Regions from separate parts of the Dorea sp. genome, predicted to be linked through region 1. Evidence: predicted binding sites of a transcription regulator. Region 1 holds the regulator's gene; the other holds the start of a gene.

Region 1 (8,135 bases):
GAACAATGACGAGAAAAATATACGATGGAGGAAAACATGAAAGGAATTATATTTGACGTAGACGGAACTTTGTGGGATTCGACAGCTGTAGCAGCAGTTTCGTGGAATAAAGTGATTAAAGATGAAGGAATTGAGTATAAAGAACTGGACGAATTTGATCTGAAAAAAGAATTCGGAAAACCAATGGAAGCGATCGGAAAAAGCCTGTTCCCGGATATGCCGGAAGATGAGATGATGGCACTTCTGGTAAAAATGCTGAAATATGAAAATGAACTGGTTGCGACAGGTCCGTGTGTGATTTTTGACGGAGTAAAGGAGACAATTAAAAAGTTAAGTGAAAAATATCCACTCTATATCGTAAGTAACTGCCAGGACGGATATATTGAAGCATTTTTACAGAATTCAAAACTCGGAGAATACTTTAAGGACTTTACCTGCCCGGCTTATACAGGAAAATTAAAAGGAGAAAACATCCGTATCATCATGGAAAGAAACGGACTGGATGAAGCCGTGTACGTGGGAGATACGCAGGGAGATGCCAATGCGTGCAGGGAAGCAGGTATCCCGATGATCTTTGCATCATATGGTTTTGGTGAAGTAGAAGGTGAATATACATCTATACAGAAGTTTGAACAGCTTTTGAATATAGAATTATTTTCATAGCAGAATATTTGAAAAATTTTCTGTATATTCAAGAGATAAAATGAAAAAGCATTGCATTTTATATAGAAAAATACTATAATTTTCTTATATTATTTCGTAGAAAAATACTAGAAAAGCAGAGGTATAGATTATGAAAAAAAGAGTTGTAGTTGCATTAGGACACAGAGCACTTGGTACAACATTACCAGAACAGAAAGAAGCAGTAAAGAAGACAGCAAAAGTGATCGGTGATCTGATTGAAAAAGGTTATCAGGTTGCAATCACACACAGTAACGCACCTCAGGTTGGTATGATCCATACAGCGATGAATGAATTTGCCAAACAGCATGAAGATTACACAGCAGCACCAATGTCTGTATGTTCTGCTATGAGTCAGGGATATATCGGATATGACCTTCAGAATGCGATTCGTGAAGAACTGATGGATCGTGGAATTTACAGAACTGTCAGCACAATCCTGACTCAGGTAATCGTAGATCCATACGACGAGGCATTTTATACACCGACAAAAGTTCTCGGACGTTACATGGATGCTGAGGAAGCAAGTGCAGAGCGTAAAAAAGGTAATTACGTAGTAGAAGAGCCTGGAAAAGGATTCCGTCGTATCGTATCAGCGCCAAATCCGGTCAGCATCGTAGAGATTGATGCAATCAAAGCATTACTGGATGCAGATCAGGTTGTCATTGCCTGCGGTGGTGGTGGAATTCCTGTTCTGGAACAGGATCACCGTCTGAAAGGTGCAAGTGCAGTTATTGAAAAAGATTTAACTGCAGGAAAGATGGCAGAAGAAACAGATGCTGATGAGTTAATTATTCTGACAAGTGTTGAAAAAGTTAAGATCAACATGGACAGACCGGAAGAAGAAGAGCTTGGTGAGATCAGTGTTACACAGGCAAAAGAATATATGGAAGAAGGACACTTTGGAAAATATAACATGTATCCAAAGTTCAGAGCCGCAGTAGAATTCCTGGAAAAGAGAGAAGGAAGAAGTGCCCTTATTACATCATTCGATAAACTGGACGATGCAATCAAAGGAAAAACCGGTACAATAATCAAATAAGAATGGATATATTTATCGGATAAAAAAGAGCAGACATCAATATGCAACCATAATTCCGAGTCGGAAAAACAGAATATTTTTGAAAAAATGAGACATACTGTTGTAGAAGTTTAAACTGCCGCTGACGATAAGTCGGGAAAATGTGTGCAGTCTGGTTATACAAGGAGGAATGTTTCATGAAAGCAAAAGTAGTAGATGGATGTATATCGTGTGGAGCATGCGTTGCAACATGTCCGGAGGTGTTCCGGTTTGATGAAGATGGTGTGGCAGAGGCTTATGCAAAAGTTACACCGGAACATGAAAGTGCGGCAATCGAGGCAAAGGAAGAATGTCCGGTGGCTGTGATCGTAATTGAAGATTAGAAATAAGAAGAGTCTGTATATTTATGGCAGAGATGTCGTGAATATACAGACTTTTTATACCAAAGTATGCAAGAGAAGTTGCCAGTGGCAAGTTCTTTGTATTGCCATGCATTCGTAAGGAAGTAATAATATCAGATCAGATAAAAAAGCATAAAATAGTATAAAACAGCAGAGTTTATGAAAATATAGGGTTCAATATATACTTATGTGAAAAGAGCTGTTAAGGGGATATAGTATCAGAAATGGAGGCTGTAAAGATATGTCCAGAATCCGGTTGTGTGAGCTTGAGAAAAAAGAAGTGATCAACTGTTGTGACTGCAAAAAGCTTGGTTATATTAATGATCTGATCATAGATGACTGTAAAGGATGTATAGAAGCACTTGTCGTTCCAGAAGGAGGAAAGTGGTGCAGCTTTTTTGGAGATGGTAAGGAGTATGTCATACCATTTTCATGTATAAAAAGAATCGGCCCGGATCTGATCCTGGTGGAAATTCACGAAGAAAAATAAGGGAATGTGTTTGACTTCTGTTTTGGGAAAAGATATACTATATTTAATGAATGAGAGTTTGAAGGACAGAAAGGAACGATTCATATGAAGTGCCCATATTGTAATAATCCGGATACCAGAGTTATCGATTCCAGACCTGCAGAAGACGGCAGCTGTATAAGACGCCGCCGTTCCTGTGATATATGTGGGAAGCGTTTTACAACGTATGAAAAAGTTGAGACGATTCCTCTGACAGTGATCAAAAAAGATAATACCAGAGAACAGTATGACCGTAGAAAAGTGGAAAATGGTGTGGTTCGTGCATGCTATAAACGACCGGTTGCTACGGCAGATATACAGAAAGTAGTTGACCGGATTGAGACAAAAGTATTCAGTCTGGAAGAAAAAGAAATCCCAAGCAGTGCGATCGGGGAAGCTGTGATGGATGAGCTGAAAGCACTGGACGAAGTGGCTTATGTCAGATTCGCATCTGTCTACAGAGAATTTAAAGATGTAAGCACATTTATGGATGAATTAAAAAAGATATTAGAATAAGAATGAATTGCGAACAGGAAGATAACGTGATAGAATATAACGGAGAAGCGAAAAAATTATTTGCTTCTCCGTTTTTCAATTGCCATGCATTCGTAAGGAGCTGCCAGTGGCAGGTTCTATGTATTGCCATGTAGTTGACAGAAATTATAAGAAAAGTTAAAGGGAATTAATAAGATAGAGCAGATTGGGTGAAAAAAGTATGAGAACATATAAGCTAACCATTTCCTATGATGGGAGCAGATATCAGGGATGGCAGAGACAGGCGACTACGGATAATACAATTCAGTATATTCTGGAGCTTAGTATCAGTAAATTAGTCGGATACCGTGTGCACATAGACGGATCCGGGAGAACAGATGCAGGTGTACATGCCCGTGGACAGGTCGCAAGTGTAAAGCTTTCAAAGTTATATGATACAAAAGAATTAAAAGATTCATTGAACAGATACCTTCCGGAGGATATCCGCATTATGAAGGTAGAACTTGCAAAGAATGGATTTCATGCAAGAAAAAGCGCAAAGGGAAAAAAATACGAGTATTATATCGACTGCCGTGAAAAACCAGATGTTTTTTCAAGAAGATATTGCTATCATTATCCGGAAAAGCTTGATATTGAAGCCATGCGTGATGCAACAAAATATCTGATCGGACCAAAGAATTTTACAAGCTTTACCGATGATAAAGAGTGTAAAGATCCGGTGCGTAAGATTGTTAATATCAAGATTGTAAGCAGTGGAGATAAAGTAAGAATTACTTATTATGGAACAGGTTTCCTGTATCATATGGTAAGAATTCTGACCGGAACACTTCTCGAAATCGGAGCAGGTAAGAGAGATGCATCTATGCTTCCAGTTGTAATAGCAGCAGAAGACAGAAGCCTTGCGGGATTTTTAGCACCGGCGAGAGGATTGTTCTTAAGAAAAGTATATTATTAATATGATGTATTCGAGGATTGTGAAAATGCGTGGCAATGGAGCAATCCGGGTACCTCATTAATATTTCTGGATAAAAACTAACAGGGAGGAACTGTATGAAATTTATATCATGGAATGTCAATGGAATCCGTGCGTGCGCGCAGAAAGGATTTATGGATGTTTTTAATGAACTGGATGCTGATATTTTCTGTATTCAGGAATCAAAGATGCAGGCTGGACAGTTGGAACTGGATACGCCGGGATATCATCAATATTGGAATTATGCAGAGAAAAAAGGATATTCAGGAACAGCGATTTTTACCAGACAGGAACCAATCAGTGTAAGTTACGGACTTGGAATCGAAGAACATGATAAAGAAGGACGCGTGATCACACTGGAATTTGAAGACTTTTACTTTATAACAGTGTATACACCGAATTCACAGAGTGAACTTGCACGTCTGGATTACCGTATGCAGTGGGAAGATGCATTTCTTGCTTACCTGAAAAAGCTGGAAGAGAAGAAACCAGTCATTTTCTGCGGTGATCTTAATGTTGCACATAAAGAAATCGACCTGAAAAATCCAAAGACCAATCGTAAGAATGCAGGCTTCACAGATGAAGAAAGAGGAAAATTCACAGATCTTCTGAATGCAGGCTTCATCGATACCTTCCGTTATTTCTATCCAGACCAGGAAGGCATCTACTCATGGTGGTCCTACAGATTCAGCGCAAGAAAGAAAAACGCAGGCTGGCGTATCGACTACTTCTGCGTCTCCGAAAGCCTGAAACCCCGCTTAAAAGACGCCAAAATCCACACCGAAATCCTGGGCTCCGACCACTGCCCAGTAGAACTCGACATAGAATAATTAAAACTAAAAAGCGAAATCAAGTCAGCTAGAGTGTGTCTGAAAAAACTCAAAGCAAGTACCAGCTGTTGCACAAAAAAATAAAACAGAAAAGAGAAGTATATTATATAAATAAGATGACATTGACCGAAGGGAGCGGCACCGTTTTATATAATATACTTCTCTTTTCGTCCTGATATTCTTACCACAACAGCGTCCGGGACAAAGAGGGAGATTTTACAAAAATCCCCCATCAACCCCAATAATCTGCCCCGTCATATAATCCGGCGCATGCACAATATTCCACACCATCTGTGCAATTTCTTCCGGAGTTCCATATCTTCCGGCTGGAATATCTTCTTCAAGAGCCTTGCGCTCTTCCTCCGTAAGCTGACTGTTCATAGAGGTATCAATTACACCACAGGCGATCGCATTAACCTGAACGTTGCTTGGAGCAAGTTCTTTCGCAAGAGCTTTTGTGAACCCATTGATTCCGGACTTGGATGCGGAATAAGCAACTTCACAGGATGCACCAGAAGTTCCCCACATAGAGGAAATGTTGATAATCTTTCCAGAACGCTTGGATACCATCGGTGGAATGGCCTGTCTGCAGCAGTAAAATGCAGAGGAAAGATTTGTCTGGATGATGCGGTTCCAGTCTTCGTCTGTCATATCTGTCAGAAGATTAATATACGAGATGCCAGCATTGTTGACCAGAACATCCAGATGTGTGCATTCTTCATAGATTCTTTCATAGATTTCATTAACTTTTCTGGAGTCACCGACGTTGCCGGGTACAAGCGTACATGGTGTGTGATATTTTTCTTTGATTTCCTGTTTGACCCTTCTTAATTCTTCCATAGAAGTAGAGCAGTTCAAAAATGTTTGATAACCACGTGATGCAAACAAAAGTGCGATGCTTTTTCCGATTCCTCTGGAAGCACCAGTAATAAAAATTGTTTTCTGATTCATGTTATATCTCCCCTGACGATATTTTTTAAATAACTTTATTTCTCTATTATATACTGAAATGATTGTCATTTAAAGTCTCAGGTGATATTATTTATGTATCAAATTAACGCAGCCGGATAAAAATCGGCTTCAGAGAGATCATTTGCGATAAAGAGAGGTACCATTATGATTAATAAGGCAATTGAATTTGCCACGAGAGCACATGCAGGACAGTTCAGGAAAGGAACCAAGAGGCCATATATTGTGCATCCGATCGAGGTGGGCGATATTGTTTCGACGATGACGCAGGATGAAGAGATTATCAGTGCAGCAGTTTTGCATGATACGATTGAAGACTGTAAGAGTGTATCTAAGGAAGTTCTGGCGGAAGAATTTTCAGAAAGAGTTGCGTCGATGGTGGCACAGGAAAGCGAAGACAAGTCGAAGACATGGATGGAGCGTAAGTCAGCAACGATCGAGCATTTGAAGACAGCACCAAGAGAAGTGCAGATGATAGGGCTTGCGGACAAACTGTCTAACATGCGGGATATTGACAGGGATTATCCGATGTACGGAGAAGAACTCTGGAACAGATTCCGGATGAAGGATAAGAAGATTATAGGATGGTATTATATTGGAATAAGAGATGCTTTGAAGGAAGCATTTCAGGGTGTAGATGCTTACGAGGAATACTGTGAGCTTGTAAGCAAGAATTTTGAAGATGATTAAAAATATGAATCAGTAAAGAGTGGCAGGACATTGCACCGGATAATGCAGTGTCCTGATTATTATTTCAGATACACTTTTGAGGTGAAAAACTATGGCAGAAGTAAGAAAACATATGGTATTTCATGGAAGAGTACAGGGCGTGGGATTCAGATATACGGCAAAATATCTGGCAAGATCTATGAACCTGACCGGATGGGTGAAAAATGAATACGATGGCACCGTTGTAATGGAAGTACAGGGAAGAGAAGCATTGATTTTTGAACTGATGAAAGGATTGAACCGGAATCAGTTTATACAGATTGACTGGATTGATACAGAAGAGATGGATACAGAGCTGGAAAGCAGTTTTGAAGTGAAGTATTGATTTTGACCGGGGTATTATAAGTATGATATACTATAGACATCTAGGACGAGAACGGCAAGGAGACCAAAGGAATGGAAACAGGAAAAGCGAAGAGTGTAAAAGGCAGGATTGTAGAGGCTGCATGGCAGTTGTTTTATGAAAAGGGATATAACGGAACAACGGTAGATGATATTATTGATCTGTCGGGAACATCAAAGGGATCTTTTTATTATTATTTTAATACAAAAGATGAATTGTTAAATACATTATCTATGATATTGGACGATCATTACGATGAACTTGAGAAAAAGATGGATCCACAGATGAACAGCTATGAAAAACTGTTGTATCTGAATTATGAAGCACATACCATGATGGAAGAAAAGATCAGTATCGATCTGCTGGCATCGCTTTACTCCACTCAGTTGGTAGCCCAGGGACACCGGTCATTGCTTGATCAGAACCGAAAATATTACAAATTGATCAGCAGCATTATTGACGAAGGACAGAAAAAAGGTGAGATATCCGATACAGTATCGGTAAATGAACTGGTGAAATATTATTCTATGTGCGAACGGGCGCTGGTATCAGACTGGTGTCTGAACAAAGGAGAATATTCACTGGGGGAATATTCTAAAAAATGTATGCCGGTTATGATGGAGCATTTTAAAAAATAGGCACATTCTGATCCGTAAATGTTATATTAAAAAACAAAACAGTTTTCATAATAAAAACACATGATACAGAAGCAGTATGACTTTTCATATAGTTTTCCTATATGCCAAAGTATACAGGAAAAGCTGTTCTCTGTAGCATGTGTTTTTTGATATCTAAGTATGCAGGATGAGTTGCCAGAGGCAGGTTCTCTGTATGTCAAAATATCCTTGAGAAACGGACAGTAGAAGAACATGAGATGGCAGCAAGCGGTAATCCGGCTAATGCATTTTTAAAGCAGTATCCTTTCCGGTTCCAAAATGGTCATTTTTCAATATTTCAAATGCTTTCTCATAATTTCCTTTTCGCATATAGGAGACCATTTTTTTCAGATTATCATTGGTTTTTGGAATCCGCATACCGTTGCGGATAGAATACTGTCCAATACGGATCAGTTCGGATAAGTTATTTTCATAAATGTGGTTGATACGCTCATTTTCAAATATACTAATAATCTCCATATGCATGGCAGTATCTGCGACTTCCCACTGATAGAGATCGCCGGCGACA
Region 2 (8,135 bases), on a different contig from region 1:
TCTGGATTCTGATAAAGTTGTAATGGCAATTGATGCAGAATTACATCCGGAAAAATTAGGACAGAAAATTGTCATCATGGGTGGCGGACTGGTAGGAGCAGAAGCATCCATCGGATTCCATCATGAAGGAAAAGAATGCGTAATCATAGAGATGAAACCTGTGATTGCAGAAGAAGTAAATTCATTCTACCGAGGAGGATTAATGCCGGAAGTTGCTAAATCAGCCACATGTCTGGTGAATACGAAGGTAAAAGAGATCATTCCGACAGGTGTCCTTTGTGAAAAAGACGGAGAAGAGATCATCGTAGAAGCAGATACTGTTGTTTGTGCTCTTGGATTCAGATCACCGTATGATAAGGTAGATGAACTTACAGATCTGGTAGATGAGTATTATGTGATTGGTGATTGTAAGAAGGTTGGAAAGATTTATGATGCCATGAATACAGGATACTATTCTGCATTACTTGTATAAGATTCCGGGAATACATTAAGGAATAAAGGAGATAGAAGATCATGAAAAAGAAACTTGTATTATGTACACAACTTCCTGAAAAGAGAAGACAGGAGATCGAAGAATATTGTGATATTACGATTGCCGGAGAGTTAAAACACGGTAAGGGAAATGTTACAGAGGAAATGGTCCGTGAGGAATGTAAAGGTTATGAAATCGTTGTTCTCGGTGATGAGAACGCTAAAGCTGACACAATCAATACATGGGTAGAGTCAGGAATGAAATTCATTGGTGTTGCAAAAGGAACACCGGTTACCGTTGATAATGAAGCAATTAAAGCAGCCGGACTTCAGTTATCTTACACACCAGGAAGAAACAGAGTAGCAGTTGCAGAATTCAATATCGGTCTGATGATTGCAGTTGCAAGAAAGCTTACTTTAAGCTGTACAGGTCTTTCAAAAGGGGAGCATACTGGTGATCCGGTAGAAGACATTTACAATGTACCGGATGTAAAGAATGTAACATTCGGACCATTAGATGAGAAACATCCATTTACAGATTATGGTATTGGATTCGAATTATATGGCAAGAAATTAGGTATCGCAGGATACGGTGCAATCGGAAGAGAAGTTGCAGTACGTGCAAAAGCGTTCGGAATGGAAATTCTGGCATACGATCCATACATGCCTGCTGAGAAGATTGAGGTAGACGGAGCAAGAGCAGTTGATCTTGATACGATGCTCAGTGAGAGTGATATGGTCAGTATCCATCTCCCGGTACTTGATTCTACAAAGGGAATGGTTAATAAAGACTGGTTCTCTAAGATGAAACCAACTGCAATCTTAATCAATACGGCAAGAGCCGCAGTTATCGATCAGAAAGATTTTGTAGAGGCGCTTCAGAATGGAACGATTGCCGGAGCAGCAATTGATGTATACTGGCAGGAACCAGTACCGGCAAATCACCCATTATTAAAGATGAGAAATGTAGTATGTACACCACACATGGCCGGTCTTACCACAGATGTAGATAACTGGTCAGGTGAGATGATGTCACAGGAAGTGCTGGCTTATCTGAAAGGTGAAGACAGAAAATATATTTGGAGAAGATAGGAAAATACCCGGTGTGGCCATCAGTGCCCATGGGCTGCATCGGGAAATAAATTCTAAAGGAGATATAAGATGGAAACAACAAAAAGCAAAAAGGTCATTGCAGCGGGTCTGCTTGTAATGTCCCTGACAATGGCATGTAATAGCGCGCTGTCCCCGATTCTTGCAGAAGTAGGAAAATTCTTCCCGGATGCAAGCGACTCAGCTATTCAGATCGTACTGACACTTATCAACCTGACAACACTTCCTATGATGTTGATCGAACCTGCATTTGAATCGAAGATCACAAAACGTGACATTGCTTTGATCGGTACAATATTAATGCTGGTAGGAGCACTGGTACCACAGGTTCTGAATTCTCAGTTATGGATGCTTTATGTAGCAAGTATTATCATTGGAGCAGGACTTTCACTGGTAGTAGTAGTTAGTTCATCCTTGATCTCAGATTATTTTACAGGTATCGAAAAATCAAGAGTTATGGGATTCCAGTCTATCTTTGTTAGTATTGGTGGAACCATCATTGCAAAAGGTTCAGGTATGCTGACAGCAATGGCTGGATGGAAAAGAGGATACCTTGTATTCCTGATCTGTATTCCAATCGTACTGATCGTAACACTGACTGTACCAAAAGGAGAAGTTGTACAGAAAGAAGAAACTGGCGAAAAAGCCGGAATTTCCGGTAGCATGATTTACTTCGGAGCGCTGTGTCTGATCACAGGTATCTTCGTTGCAACATTTAATACAAATATCGCTATGTACATTGATCGTAAGGGTATCGGTGATGCAAGTACAGCAGGAACTGTTGCTTCTATCATGCAGGTAATCGGTATCTTAGGCGGACTGGTACTTGGTAATACAGTAAAATTATTCAAACGTTTTACAATCGGTGCATCAATCCTTATGATGGCAGCAGGAACTGCAATGGTTGGTTTCTCAACAAGCCTTCCGGTTATCTGTGTTGGTGCAGCAGTCGTAGGATTTGGATTTGCTATCCGTAACCCGGGAGCTGTTACATTTGCAGCCAATATGGTACCTGCAGCACAGGCATCGCTGGCAATTGCAATCGTATCTGCAACATATAATGTAGGTAACTTTATCTCTGCATACGTAGTAAACCCAGTTGCTAATATGCTGGGAGATGACATTGCAAACAGATTTATCGTATCTGCAGTAGCATTAGTAGTAATCGGTATTGTAGCACTGATCAAAGCACCTACAACAGATGCACAGGCACTGGATTCACAGGGCTAAAAAGTAATAAAATAGTGATCATGACATATAGTTTAACCTCTAATTGAATATATTAAATAGAAGACCCCTGACCGGAGATTGCTGAACCCGGTCAGGGGTCTTCTGTGTTAAGCAATATAAAGTCAAGCAGCAAATCAAAACCGGCATAGAAATGAAAAACATTCATATGCCGGTTGGAAGGGAATAAAAATATATATTTATGGAAGAAAATGAATTAGTCCCAAGGATGTAATACAACCTTGATTGCTTCACCACTTCTGGTTAAGCCGATACCTTCATTGATCTTATCGAGTGGAAGGATATGTGTAATGAACTTCTCAGTTGGGAATGTTGGAGAGATAGCCAGCTGGAAAGCACGTTTGGACTGACTGTAAGAAGCACCGAAGTGTCCCTTGATCCAGATGTTATTGTAGTGGATCAGGTTACAGTCAAGTTCTGTCATAGATCCCTTTGGAACACCACCAAAGAATACTACAAGACCACCTTTTTTAACCATGTGGATACTCTGTGTCTGAGTCGCATTTACAGGAGTGGCAGAGATAACTTTGTCTGCGCCTTTTCCACCAGTCAGTTTCTTAATTGCTTCAATTGGATCTTCTTCAGAACTGTTAACTGTGATGTCAACACCAAAGTCCTTGGCCATCTCAAGCCGCGTACCATTGATATCGATCATGATAACTTTCTGAGCACCACGGATCTTTGCAAGCTGTGCCATGAAGCATCCGATCGGGCCGGCACCAATGATAACTAATGTATCAGGATAACCAACTTTTACATTTTCAAGACATGCAAATACAGATGTCAGAGGTTCTCCAAGACTTGCAGCATCGAAAGATACGTCATCCGGGATTTCATAGATACCGCCGCGGCGGATCTTTTCTCCGCTTACAGCTACATACTGGGCAAAACCGCCGGTTCCTGCAAGTTTTGCAACTGCTGTATTGGAACAGTTCTCGCTGTGGCCGCTGATACATTCGTCACATTCCATGCAATAAGTACCAGGGAATAAGAATAATCTGTCACCAACTTTATATTTTGTTTCTTCAGAACCAATTTCATCTACGAAACCTACGATTTCGTGTCCATAGATAAAAGGATAAGCCCCTTTTCTGGAATCAGTTGTCAGGTTACGGATATCAGAACCACAAAGACCTACAGACATGATCTTTAAGATAAGTCCGTCTTTCGGGCATGCTGGTTTTTCTGTTTCTTCTACACGGATATCATTAGGTCCGTACATTAATGCTGCTTTCATTTTCATAATAATGAGCTCCTTTCGTTTTCTTTACAAGTTCAGTATAATGACTTTATAAGGTTACATTCAAACGGGATATTGCCTTATTGTTACGGCAAAAATATTCAAAATAGCGGAATATGGATATAAATGTGAAAGAAATATCAAAATTAATCATAAAATTTCCGTTATAATGTGGAAAATATACTTTTGTGTGAAAGAAAATATTTTGCTATCTTTAAAGTATCAATAAAAGAAAACGTTAGAAAGAGATGAACGGAGGAGTTTTCAGATGGCAAAAGTAGAGAATTATTTGTTAGGCATGGATTGCGGAACAACAAATATAAAAGCAATTATCTTAGGAGAAGACGGAACGGTTGTTGCAGAAGCAAGCAGACCAAGTAAATTCATGAATCCTGGACCGGATATGCAGGAACAGGATGCGAATGAATGGTGGAGTAATACAGTTGATATATTCAGAAGTCTTACCGAGCAGGCAGGACATGATATCGTAAAGAGAATCAGGGGAATCTCTATCAGCTCGCATACAGTAACCATGCTTCCGGTAGACGCAGAAGGTAATCCGTTGAGAAATGCAATGACATATCAGGATAACCGTTCTGCAGAAGAGTTACATTATATAGTAGATACAATTGGATTTGACAGATTCGTAAAAATTGTTGGTGGGCAGCCTGCAGTTGCATTCCTTCCAAATAAAATCCTCTGGTTCAAAAAGCATGAACCGGAATTATATGCAAAAACAGCCTGTTTCCTGCAGGCAAGCTCATTTATAAATTACAAACTGACCGGTAAGATGACCATGGATATCGATCAGGCAACCAGAACACAGTGTCTGGATATCAGTACAATGGAATGGTCCAAAGAGATCGGAGAGGTGATTGGTGTAGATTTGGATGAAAAACTTCCAAAGCCGAGACTGGTAGATGAGATCATTGGATTTGTAACGGAAGAAGCAGCTGAATTAACAGGATTGATGGAAGGAGTTCCAGTTATTGCAGGATGTAGTGATGCAATGGCATCTATGCATGCAACAGGTATGAGCAGACTTGGTGAGGCTGGAGAGTCTTCAGGAACGACATCACTGGTATTTGTAGGAAGTGATGTAAAGAGTGCTCCGGATATTCCGGTCGTTACAAAACCATGTACAATTGATGGAATGCCATGGATTTTTGACGCGCCAATCCAGACAAGTGGTGCAGCGCTCAAATGGTTCATCGAAAAAATGGCAGGAGAAGAAGTCGCCTATGCAAAAGAGCATAATCTCAACATCTATACATATTTAAATGAACTGGCGCTGGAGTCAAAACCAGGTTCAGGCGGATTATTCTTCTTCCCATATCTGTTAGGAGAAAGAGCACCTCTCTGGAATGAATATGCAAGAGGTATGTTCATCGGAATGGGCATGGATATGAAGAGAAGTGATCTGGTCCGTTCTGTATTTGAAGGAACGGCTTATGCGCTCAGACATGTAATGGAGACGGTAAAAGAAGCCGGAGCAAGTGCGGAAGTACTCCGTATCTGTGGCGGTGGTGCAAAGAGTAAGACCTGGTGTCAGATCAAAGCATCTATGTTAAATATTCCGGTGTATCTGCTGGATGAAAAATCAGGAGATGTACCTGTTGGAGATGCTCTGATCGTAGGACATAAGGTGGGAGTATTTCCGGAACTTACCAAGGCAGCAGAGAAGATCATAAAAGTAAATGAAATTGTAGAACCTGTAGAAGAATGGGTAGAAGCATATGATAAATTGTATCCATACTATGTGGAAATGTACAAACATCTGGATACAGATCTGAAAGCATTGAAAAATACAGTAGATCAATTATAAAATTGTACGAAGAAATTGCTGGGATAGAGTTGTATATCTATACCAGCAATTTTAAAATTGCATAAAGAATATATTACTATTTTTTCATAATAAAGGAAAGACTGTTAAGTATTCTTAATTTAGCGCCACACTTTATCTGCCATAAAATAAAAAAAGCAACCTGTTTCCCGAAAAAAATATCACCAAAATTTCCACCACATTCCAAACATTTATTTTAACAAAATTACCTCTTTCCTTTTTGCCTGTTATAGAGTATCATATTATGTGCACAACATCTTGTGCGAAAAGATGTTGAAAAAAACAATATTTAGTAGTATTTGAGGGTGAGCACATACTACATCGGCAAAAACAACAAGTGAGGGATAAACATGAACGTTGAAATAAAGACGAACGTAATTAAGAGAAATGGCGAAGAAGTAGCCTTCGACTTAGACAAGATCATTAATGCTATCAGAGGTGCAAACAGGGAAGTTGACAAGCTGCATCGTATGAATGAGTATCAGATTATGGCGGTAGCTGATAATGTTGCAAGGAAGATACAGGAGTCCACTCATGCGGTCAATGTAGAAGACATTCAGGATATGGTGGAGACTGGTATCATGGAGCTGCGTGGCTATGAGGTTGCACAGAAGTATGTGCGCTACCGTTACAGAAGAGAACTGATGAGAAAGACCAACACAACAGATAATGGGATCCTTGCGCTTCTGGATCACATGAATGAAGAGGTCAATCAGGAGAACTCGAATAAAAACCCGGTAATTAACTCTACACAGCGTGATTACATGGCAGGAGAGGTAAGTAAGGATCTTTCAAAACGAATCCTTCTTCCGGCAGATATCGTACAGGCACATGAGGCTGGAATTATTCATTTCCATGATTCGGATTATTTTGCTCAGAAGGAACATAACTGTGATCTGATCAATCTTGAGGATATGCTTCAGAATGGTACAGTTATCAGCGAAACTATGATCGAGAAACCACATAGCTTCTTTACGGCATGTAACGTAACGACACAGATCGTTGCACAGGTAGCAAGTAATCAGTACGGTGGACAGTCATTTACACTGGCACACCTGGCACCGTTTGTAGATATCAGCCGTAAGAAGATCCGCAAAAATGTAATTGCAGAGCGTGAAGAATGTGGTGAAAGCTTAGACGAGACAATTATCAATAAAGTAACAGAACGCCGCTTAAGAGAAGAAGTAAAGAGCGGTATCCAGACGATCCAGTATCAGCTGATCACACTGATGACATGTAACGGCCAGGCACCATTCGTTACTATGTTTATGTATCTGGACGAAGTAGAAGAGGGAAGAACACGTGATGACCTTGCGATGATCATTGAGGAAGTAATGATCCAGAGAATGCAGGGCGTTAAGAATGAAAAAGGTGTATGGATCACACCGGCATTCCCGAAACTGATCTATGTGTTGGATGAGGATAATATTACAGAAGATTCCAAATACTGGCATCTGACAGAGCTGGCAGCAAAATGTACCGCAAAACGAATGGTTCCGGACTATATCTCTGCAAAGATCATGAAAGAGATGAAGAACGGGGAAGTATATCCATGCATGGGATGCCGTTCATTCCTGACAGTAGAAGACAGCCAGAGAAATCCAGATGGAAGCCATAAATTCTACGGACGTTTCAATCAGGGTGTTGTAACCATCAACCTGGTAGACGTAGCTTGTTCTTCAGAAGGAAATATGGATAAATTCTGGGAAATCCTGGAAGAGAGACTGGAACTGTGCCACAGAGGACTGCGCTGCAGACATGAGCGTCTCCTTGGAACAATCTCAGATGTTGCTCCGATCCTCTGGCAGAATGGAGCACTTGCAAGACTGAAAAAGGGAGAGACCATTAACAAACTGTTATTTGATGGTTATTCAACAATTTCTCTTGGATATGCTGGTCTTTATGAGATGTGTGTACGTATGCTTGGCAAATCACACACAGATCCGGAAGCAAGACCATTTGCAATGAAAGTAATGCAGAAGTTAAATGACAAATGTGAAGAGTGGAAAAAAGCAGAGAACATCAGTTATTCAGTATACGGAACACCGATGGAATCTACCACATACAAGTTCGCAAAATGTCTCCAGAAACGTTTTGGCATCATCAAAGGTGTAACAGATAAGAACTACATTACAAACAGTTACCATGTACACGTATCAGAAGAAATTGATGCATTCAAGAAATTAAAATTCGAAGCTGATTTCCAGAAGCTGTCACCAGGTG

What was found. The regulator NrdR, encoded in region 1, represses ribonucleotide reductase genes. The targets are predictions, from matches to a motif close to CACAANATNTTGTG.
Region 2: a site for NrdR is predicted at 6,162-6,175, ahead of nrdD (anaerobic ribonucleoside-triphosphate reductase). Genes of this name have one in related genera too.

The regions. Positions count from the first base shown of each region.
Region 1 covers NZ_CDRRQK010000031.1:13,603-21,737, reverse strand. Annotated here, with positions in the region: gene ACWJAF_RS12245 (HAD family hydrolase) at 37-663, shown strand; gene arcC (carbamate kinase) at 794-1,723, shown strand; gene ACWJAF_RS12235 (ferredoxin) at 1,900-2,085, shown strand; gene ACWJAF_RS12230 (PRC-barrel domain-containing protein) at 2,354-2,593, shown strand; gene nrdR (transcriptional regulator NrdR) at 2,678-3,127, shown strand; gene ACWJAF_RS12220 (hypothetical protein) at 3,130-3,261, shown strand; gene truA (tRNA pseudouridine(38-40) synthase TruA) at 3,327-4,061, shown strand; gene ACWJAF_RS12210 (exodeoxyribonuclease III) at 4,157-4,909, shown strand; gene ymfI (elongation factor P 5-aminopentanone reductase) at 5,126-5,860, opposite strand; gene ACWJAF_RS12200 (HD domain-containing protein) at 6,026-6,568, shown strand; gene ACWJAF_RS12195 (acylphosphatase) at 6,660-6,932, shown strand; gene ACWJAF_RS12190 (TetR/AcrR family transcriptional regulator) at 7,004-7,588, shown strand; gene ACWJAF_RS12185 (GntR family transcriptional regulator) at 7,847-8,135, opposite strand, start outside.
Region 2 covers NZ_CDRRQK010000005.1:133,819-141,953, forward strand. Annotated here, with positions in the region: gene ACWJAF_RS04080 (oxidoreductase) at 1-472, shown strand, start outside; gene ACWJAF_RS04085 (2-hydroxyacid dehydrogenase) at 514-1,563, shown strand; gene ACWJAF_RS04090 (MFS transporter) at 1,633-2,811, shown strand; gene ACWJAF_RS04095 (zinc-binding dehydrogenase) at 3,026-4,072, opposite strand; gene ACWJAF_RS04100 (xylulokinase) at 4,338-5,894, shown strand; gene nrdD (anaerobic ribonucleoside-triphosphate reductase) at 6,263-8,135, shown strand, end outside.